Regions from separate parts of the Streptomyces sp. NPDC003697 genome, predicted to be linked through region 2. Evidence: riboswitches for the same ligand, from Rfam matches in the RefSeq annotation. Region 2 holds a riboswitch; the other holds the start of a gene.
What was found. Region 2 has a riboswitch for cyclic di-AMP ahead of ACWDNY_RS03535 (transglycosylase SLT domain-containing protein). Riboswitches for the same ligand answer to the same signal wherever they lie in the genome.
Positions count from the first base shown of each region.

Region 1 (4,189 bases), on a different contig from region 2:
GGGCCGGACGAAGGCGGCGCGGCGGGGCCGCGTAGGCTCCCGGGCCATGGACGTACTCATCCATCTCTTCGTCGGTCTGCACATCGTCGGCATCGCCGCGCTCCTCGGTGGTTTCCTCACCCAGGTGAAGGCGATGGGCCAGGGCACCGCCCGCTTCGTGCCGGGGATGCTGCACGGTGCCCTGACCATGCTGGTCACCGGCGTGATCCTGGTCGGCCTCAACCAGGCCGACGACCAGCACGTCAACAACATCAAGATCGGCGTGAAGCTGGCGCTGCTGATCGTGATCATGGGCCTGGTCTACGTGAAGCGGGACGAGGAGAGGGTGAGCAAGGGCATGTTCGGGCTGGTCGGGCTGCTGACCACGGCGAACGTCTTCATCGCGGTGCTCTGGACCTGACCGGCCCGTTCGGCGCGCGCCGGTCCTCGGGACCGGCGACGCGCTTCCGGTCCCGCCCGCCGTGCGCGTGCCGGATCGGTGCCCGGTTCGGTGCCGGGCGGGAGGCCACCGGATCAGCCGGAGGCGCCCCCGGGGCGCGGGGGGACGCCCTCGGTCAGGCCGGGCGCACCACGCTGTGGATCGCCGACTCGCCGTCGTAGTAGACGGACTCCTCGCGCACATAGGCGCCGGGCTTGGGGGCGTGGATCATCATGCCGTCGCCGATGTAGACGCCGACGTGGCTGATGTCGTCGTAGAAGAAGACCAGGTCTCCGGGCCGGGCCTGGGAGAGCGGCACCGTCGTGCCCGCGTCGACCTGGTCGTAGGTGGTGCGCGGCAGGGTGACGCCGGCGGCCTTCCAGGCGGCCTGGGTGAGCCCGGAGCAGTCGTAGGAGCCCGGCCCCGTCGCGCCCCAGACGTACGGCTTGCCGATCTGGTCGCGGGCGAAGGCGAGGGCCTTGTCGGCCTTGGTGGCGGACGAGAGGTCCGACGTCGGGGAACCTGCCCCTCCCGAGGGGCTCGCGGACGGCCCCGCCGCAGGCCCCGAGGTGCCGGCGTCCTGTCGCGCGGCCTGGTCCGCCGTACGGGCCGCCTGCTGCCGCGCCAGCTCCGCGGCCCTACGGGCGGCCTCCTGCTGCCGCTGCTCCTCGAGGGCCGCCAGCCGCGCCTTCTCCTGGGCGCTCAGCGTGGCCAGCAGCTCGCGCGCGTCCGCGAGCTTCCTCTGGACAGTGGTCTTGGCCGTCCTGATGTCGTCCTGCGACTCGGTCAGCGTCTCCAGGCTGCGGGTGGCCTCCCGCCGCTTCTCCATGGTCGCCGACTGCTCGGTGACGTAGTCGTCCACCATGCTCTTCTGACGTTCGGTCAGCCGGCTCATCAGCTGCGCCTGGTCGAAGTAGTCCTGGGGCGTGTCGGCGAGCAGGAAGGTGGCGGTGTCGGGCGCGGAGGCACCGGTGCGGTACTGGGCGGCGGCGAACGATCCCAGCCGCTCACGCGCCCTGTTGAGCCGTTCGGTGCGCTTGGCCACGTCGTCGAGGAGGGTGGTGACGCGCTTGCGCTGCTTGCCGGTCCTCTCCTTGGCGGCGTTGTACTTCTCGGTCGCCGACTCGGCCTGGCGGTACAGGTCGTCGACCTTCTTCTCGACTTCTTCGATGCTGGGCCTGTCGTCGTCGGCGGGGGCGGCGTTGGCCGACTGGGAGAGCAGGGCCACGGAGGTGAGGGCGGCGGTGGCCAGCGCGGGGGTGCGTATGCCTGCCACGCCCGTACCCGTGGGGCGCGTCTTGCGGTGCGACGCCAAGGGAGGCGACTCCTTCCATCGTCCGCCTACCGGGTTAGCTGTCGGGTTCGGGCGGGTGGTTCGGAAGGGTTGCCCTACGGTCCGTACTCGCGGGGAGGTCCGGACCGATTCACCCCGGGGTTCGGTGTGGGTCCCCGGCTCCGGCTCCCATGGCGGCGAGGCCGGACTCGGCGGAGGCCGCACGGCCCGGCGACGTTCGCCGGAGAGGGTCGTACGGTCCGACGGCACGCTAGCCAACTGGTGTGGCTGTTGTGAAGGTTGATGTGCGATATGCCCGATACATTTCCGTGACCTGGGGCGGGTCTGCCGTTCCTGTGAGCGTGCGGCTCCGCTCCGTGAGGAGATCTTCCGGTCGCCGCCGGGAGCGTGGGGGAGCGGTCGCCGACCGATCGTGGACGGTCGTTCACCGAGCGAAGCAGACCACAGCCGGTCATGACCGGTCGCGGACGGTTGCCGGCCGGGCGGATCGGGCGATGTTTCAGGGCGGCGGCCGGTTGTCGGTGCGGCGCCCTAGACTCGTAGAGCGATGAGCAGCCTCTTTGACGACAGCTTCCTGGCCGACCTCCAGGCTCCGCGGGGCCACGAGGGGGAGCCCCCACCGCCCGACGACGAGCACGCTCCGGAACCGGTTCCGGACGATCTGTTCGGGGGGAAGTTCGACGTGCCGCCGGACCGGTGGGGCGCCTCCGGCTCCGGCGGGGGCGAGAGTGCGGGAGGGTACTACCGCGACGGCGCCCCGCGCCCGGTCGTGGACGCCGCCGCGCTCCTGCGGGGGCTCAACGACAACCAGCGTGCCGCGGTCGTGCACGCCGGCTCGCCCCTGCTCATCGTGGCCGGCGCCGGCTCCGGCAAGACCCGTGTGCTCACGCACCGCATCGCCCACCTGCTCGGCGAGCGGGGCGTCCACCCCGGCCAGATCCTCGCGATCACCTTCACGAACAAGGCCGCGGGGGAGATGAAGGAGCGCGTCGAGCAGCTCGTCGGCCCGCGCGCGAGCGCGATGTGGGTGATGACCTTCCACAGCGCATGCGTCCGCATCCTGCGCAGGGAGTCGAAGAAGCTCGGCTTCACCTCGTCCTTCTCGATCTACGACGCCGCCGACTCCAAGCGCCTGATGGCCCTGGTCTGCCGCGATCTCGACCTGGACCCCAAGCGCTACCCGCCGAAGTCGTTCAGCGCCAAGATCAGCAACCTCAAGAACGAACTGATCGACGAGGAGGACTTCGCCGCCCAGGCCACCGACGGCTTCGAGAAGACCCTCGCCCAGGCCTACGCCCTGTACCAGTCGCGGCTGCGTGAGGCGAACGCCCTCGACTTCGACGACCTGATCATGACGACGGTCAACCTGCTGCGCGCCTTCCCGGACGTCGCCGGGCACTACCGCCGCCGTTTCCGTCATGTACTCGTCGACGAGTACCAGGACACGAACCACGCCCAGTACGCCCTCGTACGGGAACTCGTCGGCACCTCCGAGCACCCCGTGGACGTACCGCCGGGCGAGGACGACGTCCCGCCGGCCGAGCTGTGCGTGGTGGGTGACGCCGACCAGTCGATCTACGCCTTCCGCGGCGCGACCATCCGCAACATCCTCCAGTTCGAGGAGGACTACCCGGACGCCACGACCATCCTGCTGGAGCAGAACTACCGCTCGACGCAGACGATCCTGTCCGCCGCCAACGCGGTCATCGAGCGCAACGAGTCCCGGCGCCCGAAGAACCTGTGGACCAATGCGGGCGCCGGTGCCCGCATCACCGGGTACGTCGCGGACACCGAGCACGACGAGGCCCAGTTCGTCGCCGAGGAGATAGACCGCCTGACCGACGCGGGCGACGCCAAGGCAGGCGACGTCGCCGTCTTCTACCGGACCAACGCCCAGTCCCGTGTGTTCGAAGAGGTGTTCATCCGCGTCGGCCTGCCCTACAAGGTCGTCGGCGGAGTCCGCTTCTACGAGCGCAAGGAGGTCCGGGACGTCCTGGCCTACCTGCGGGTGCTGGCCAACCCCGAGGACTCGGTGCCGCTGCGCCGCATCCTCAACGTGCCCAAGCGGGGCATCGGGGACCGCGCCGAGGCGATGATCGACGCACTCGCCCAGCGCGAGAAGATCAGTTTCCCGCAGGCCCTGCGCCGCGTCGACGAGGCGTACGGCATGGCGGCCCGCTCCACGAACGCGGTCAAGCGGTTCAACACGCTGATGGAGGAGCTGCGCACGGTCGTCGAGTCGGGCGCCGGCCCCGCCACGGTCCTGGAGGCGGTCCTCGAACGCACCGGCTACCTGGCCGAGTTGCAGGCGTCCACCGATCCGCAGGACGAGACCCGCATCGAGAACCTGCAGGAACTCGCGGCCGTCGCGATGGAGTTCGAGCAGGAGCGGGGCGAGGGCGAACCGGGCACACTGGCCGACTTCCTGGAGCAGGTCGCGCTGGTCGCCGACTCCGACCAGATCCCCGACGAGGAGG
Region 1 covers NZ_JBSFNN010000027.1:69,616-73,804, forward strand. Annotated here, with positions in the region: gene ACWDNY_RS14090 (hypothetical protein) at 47-400, shown strand; gene ACWDNY_RS14095 (NlpC/P60 family protein) at 555-1,733, opposite strand; cyclic di-AMP (ydaO/yuaA leader) riboswitch at 1,742-1,916, opposite strand; gene pcrA (DNA helicase PcrA) at 2,260-4,189, shown strand, end outside.
Region 1: another riboswitch for cyclic di-AMP. It lies ahead of ACWDNY_RS14095 (NlpC/P60 family protein); the one in region 2 lies ahead of ACWDNY_RS03535 (transglycosylase SLT domain-containing protein).

Region 2 (4,189 bases):
TCGGCGGCGGCTTCTCGTCTCATGTGCACTCTCCTCCGCGCTCTCGCCACCGCGTTGTCGCTGTCGCGGGAGCGGGGGAGGCCCCCGTCACCCCAAGCCGCCATTCTCACCTGATCGGGTGAGAAGTGGTGTAGTCCGTCTCTCCATCTGACCAAATCGGCCGCGACGAAGCGTCAGACCGCGGAGCCAACTCCACGTACGACTGCGGTATGACACGAGGGGCCGGCGTCTCCCCCGCCCCGTAGGGGTCGGCGTGGGACCTGCACGCCGAGGCCGCACCGGGGACGTGACCCGGGTCACGGAGAACGGAGGGCGAGGCGCGCCTGTCCCGGACCCGCAGGAAGTGGCTGCCCGGCGGCGCGGGGTGCGCGGGTGCGGATCGCGTGTCGGCGGTGACTTCCGCGCCGGGCGCTCAGCCCGCCCGGTGCACCACCGCGTCGCACAGCTCCAGCAGCGCCGCCTTCGCCTCGCAGTCCCGCAGCGGGGCCAGCGCGGCCCGCGCCTCCTCGGCGTAGCGGACGGTGTCCCGCCGCGCCTGCTCCAGCGCCGGGTGCGCGCGCAGCGCCGCGAGCGCCTCCGCGTGCCGTGCGTCGTCGCTCAGGTCGGAGTCCAGCAGCTCGCACAGCGCGATGTCCTCGGCCAGCCCCTGCCGTGCCGCACGCTCCCGCAGCCGCAGCACCGGCAGCGTCGCGATGCCCTCCCGCAGATCGGTGCCCGGCGTCTTTCCGGACTCGCGCGAGTCGCTCGCGATGTCGAGCACGTCGTCCGCGAGCTGGAAGGCGACCCCCAGCCGCTCCCCGTACTGCGTCAGCACGTCGACGACCGTCTCGTCGGCGCCGGACATCATGGCCCCGAAACGGCACGACACCGCCACCAGGGATCCCGTCTTGCCGCCGAGCACGTCCAGGTAGTGGTCGACCGGGTCGCGTCCGTCCTGCGGCCCCGCCGTCTCCAGGATCTGCCCGGTGACGAGCCGCTCGAACGCCACGGCCTGCACCCGGACCGCCTCCGGGCCGAGGTCGGCGAGGATCTGGGAGGCCCGGGCGAACAGGAAGTCGCCGGTCAGGACCGCGACGGAGTTGCCCCAGCGGGCGTTCGCGCTGGGCACCCCCCGCCGCACCCCGGCCTCGTCCATCACGTCGTCGTGGTACAGCGTCGCCAGATGGGTGAGCTCCACGACCACCGCGGACGGCACGATCCCCGGCGCGTACGGGTCCCCGAACTGCGCCGCCAGCATCACGAGCAGTGGCCGGAAACGCTTGCCACCCGCCTTGACGAGGTGCTGCGCGGCCTCCGTGATGAAGGGGACCTCGCTCTTCGTGGCTTCGAGCAGCCCTTCCTCGACAGCCGCCATTCCGGCCTGGACATCGGCTTCGAGAGCCTGGTCCCGCACGCTCAGCCCGAACGGCCCGACGACGGTCACGAGGGATCTCCTGTCTGCTGGTGTCTGCTGGCGCTTACACGGCTTGTCGATAGGTCGCTGCCATCACTCAAGTCAGCGTATCCGGTCACGTTTCGATCACCGATAGCGCCCACCGATACAGGCCAGGCGGTATCGGATCACGCCCGGTATGCGCTCCATCGGCCGATAAGTATGTATTTTGGCCGACCCCTTTCTCCTACCCCGCTCCGCCGTACCCCTCACCGGACCCACCCTCCATTCCGGTCATGCGCATGCCCCCTGGCGTGCCGCCGATCCCCGGCCGGGGGGCGACGGTGCGAGAGCGGCACCGACTCAGGGGTCCGGGCTTCGCGACTCGGAACTCCCCACTCCGGCGCGCGGGGGTCACCACCACATCATCCGCTCGAGCCGCCGATCGCGTGGCCTTTTGACCGTATTGAGCGTGTTATCCCGTTAGCCCCGAATGCCCTCGTCGACGCAAACAGTGATTTGAGCCACTCGGGGGCTGGCGCGCACCGAACGCCCGCTCTACCCCGTTTTCCTTGCAGGGCAAGGAAGTTACCCCTTGGCGACCGCAAAGGATCAAGCGCCTCATAACCCCCACTTCAAGGTCAATCAGGGCGTTGTGTGATTCCGGCACTTGTTCCGGACATGTGCTCTCGCATACGTTCCCGGCCGTCGGGCGGACGCCGAATCCTGCCACCGCCCGAGAACCCATCGACCGAACCGTCCACGGCAGGAGCGGGGGACCCAGGTAAGTCGCCGGGCCGGAGCCGCACGACACGTCAGATGCGTCGCGCGCCACTACCGGACCGGCTCGGGGTGAAGTCGCGCTCCCCGGAGCGCGGCCGGGCATCTCCAGCCCGAACCCGACAGCTCACCTCGCAGGCGACGGAGAGGAATCGGCCCATGCCTGCTCAGGCTCAGCAGCACCGCACCACCCGTTTCGCCCGCCTCACCCGCACCCTCGCCGTCGCCGGCACCGGTGCGGCCGTCCTCGCCCTGCCGCTTCTCGGCGCCACCGGCGCATCCGCCGCCGAGGCGAAGCCGGCCCCGGCCACCGCGAGCTCCCTCGGCTACGCGAACAACCTCGACGGCTGGATCCGGGCCTCCCTGTCGATCATGGCCAAGCAGGGCATCCCGGGCTCGTACGACGGCATCCGCCGCAACATCATGCGCGAGTCCTCGGGCAACCCGCTGGCCATCAACAACTGGGACTCCAACGCGGCCAAGGGCATCCCGTCCAAGGGCCTGCTCCAGGTCATCGACCCGACGTTCAAGGCCTACCACGTGCCCGGCACATCCTTCGACATCTACGACCCGGTCGCGAACATCACCGCCGCCTGCAACTACGCGGCCAAGCGGTACGGCTCGATCGACAACGTCAACGGCGCCTACTGACGGACGGACACCGGCAGGCGGTCCGGGGGCGGGCGTCCGGCGGCGCCCGCCCCCGCGCCGGCTGTCCGGCATCACACCGGACCGGAGGCGCTCCACACAACACACCGGCCGGAGGCGCTCCGCCTACCGGCCCGGGAACAACCGCTCGAGGACGACGGCGATGCCGTCGTCCTCGTTCGACAGCGTGACCTCGTCGGCCACCGCCTTCAGTTCGGGGTGGGCGTTGGCCATCGCGACGCCGCGGGCGGCCCACTGGAACATCGGGACGTCGTTGGGCATGTCGCCGAAGGCGAGGGCGTGGTCACGGCTCAGCCCGAGGTGCTCGGCGGCCAGCGCCAGCCCGGTGGCCTTGGTGATGCCGCACGGCTGGAGTTCGACGGTCCCGGGGCCCGACATGGTGACCGTCGCCAGGGAACCGACCACGCCCCGCGCCACCGCCGCCAACTCGTCGTCCGACAGCGCGGGGTGACGCAGCAGCACCTTGGCCACGGGCAGGGACCACAGCTCGTCGCGCCGTTCGACCCGTACGGCGGGCAGTGTGGGGTGCGGCATGACGTATCCGGGCTCGACCAGCGTGAGCCCGTCGACCCCGTCCTGGTCCACCGCCGCGTGCACCTCCCCCACCTCGGCCTCGATCTTGCCGAGCGCGGTCTCGGCGAGTTCCCGGTCGAGGGTGACCGACCACAGCAGCCGGTTCGCCCCGGCGTCGTACACCTGCGCGCCCTGACCGCACACCGCCAGTCCCGTGCTGCCCAGGGCGCCGCACAGCGAGCGCACCCTCGGCGCCGGGCGCCCGGTCACGACCAGGTGCCGGGCACCGGCGTCCGCCACCCGCGCGAGTGCGGCGAGCGACCGCCCGGACACGGTGTCGTCGCCGCGCAGCAGCGTTCCGTCCAGGTCGGTGGCGACGAGTGCGTATGCGAGGGAGGCGGCCATGATCAGAGAATACGGACCGGCGGCCCCTCCGACTCAACGGAATCCGGACGGCCGCGGCCGCCGCCGTCCGGATTCCGGCCGCCCCTCGGGCACGACCCCCTAGGGCACGCCCTCTCTCGGGCACGACCTTCTCGGGCACACCCCAGGGTGATCGCGTACGCACCCTTTTGACACTGCCCAAGACGGGCAACGCCCCCGTAACGTGTGGCGCTACCACACACCCAGCCCGGCGCGCGCACGGCAGGTGTCCGGCCCCGGCGTGCGCGAGAGCGGCACGGAGCCGGACGAGGGCGTGCACGACGACGTGCGCGACAGACAGCACGAAAGAGAGGCAGCCACCCCATGCCCCCCTTCGAGGTCCCCGAGGGCGACCCCTTCGGCCCGCACAACCTGCCCTACGGCGTCTTCTCCCGCGCCGGTTGCACGGAACGCACCGTCGGCGTCCGGCTC
Region 2 covers NZ_JBSFNN010000005.1:106,751-110,939, reverse strand. Annotated here, with positions in the region: gene ACWDNY_RS03540 (polyprenyl synthetase family protein) at 413-1,423, opposite strand; cyclic di-AMP (ydaO/yuaA leader) riboswitch at 2,112-2,306, shown strand; gene ACWDNY_RS03535 (transglycosylase SLT domain-containing protein) at 2,312-2,803, shown strand; gene ACWDNY_RS03530 (HAD family hydrolase) at 2,927-3,739, opposite strand; gene fahA (fumarylacetoacetase) at 4,082-4,189, shown strand, end outside.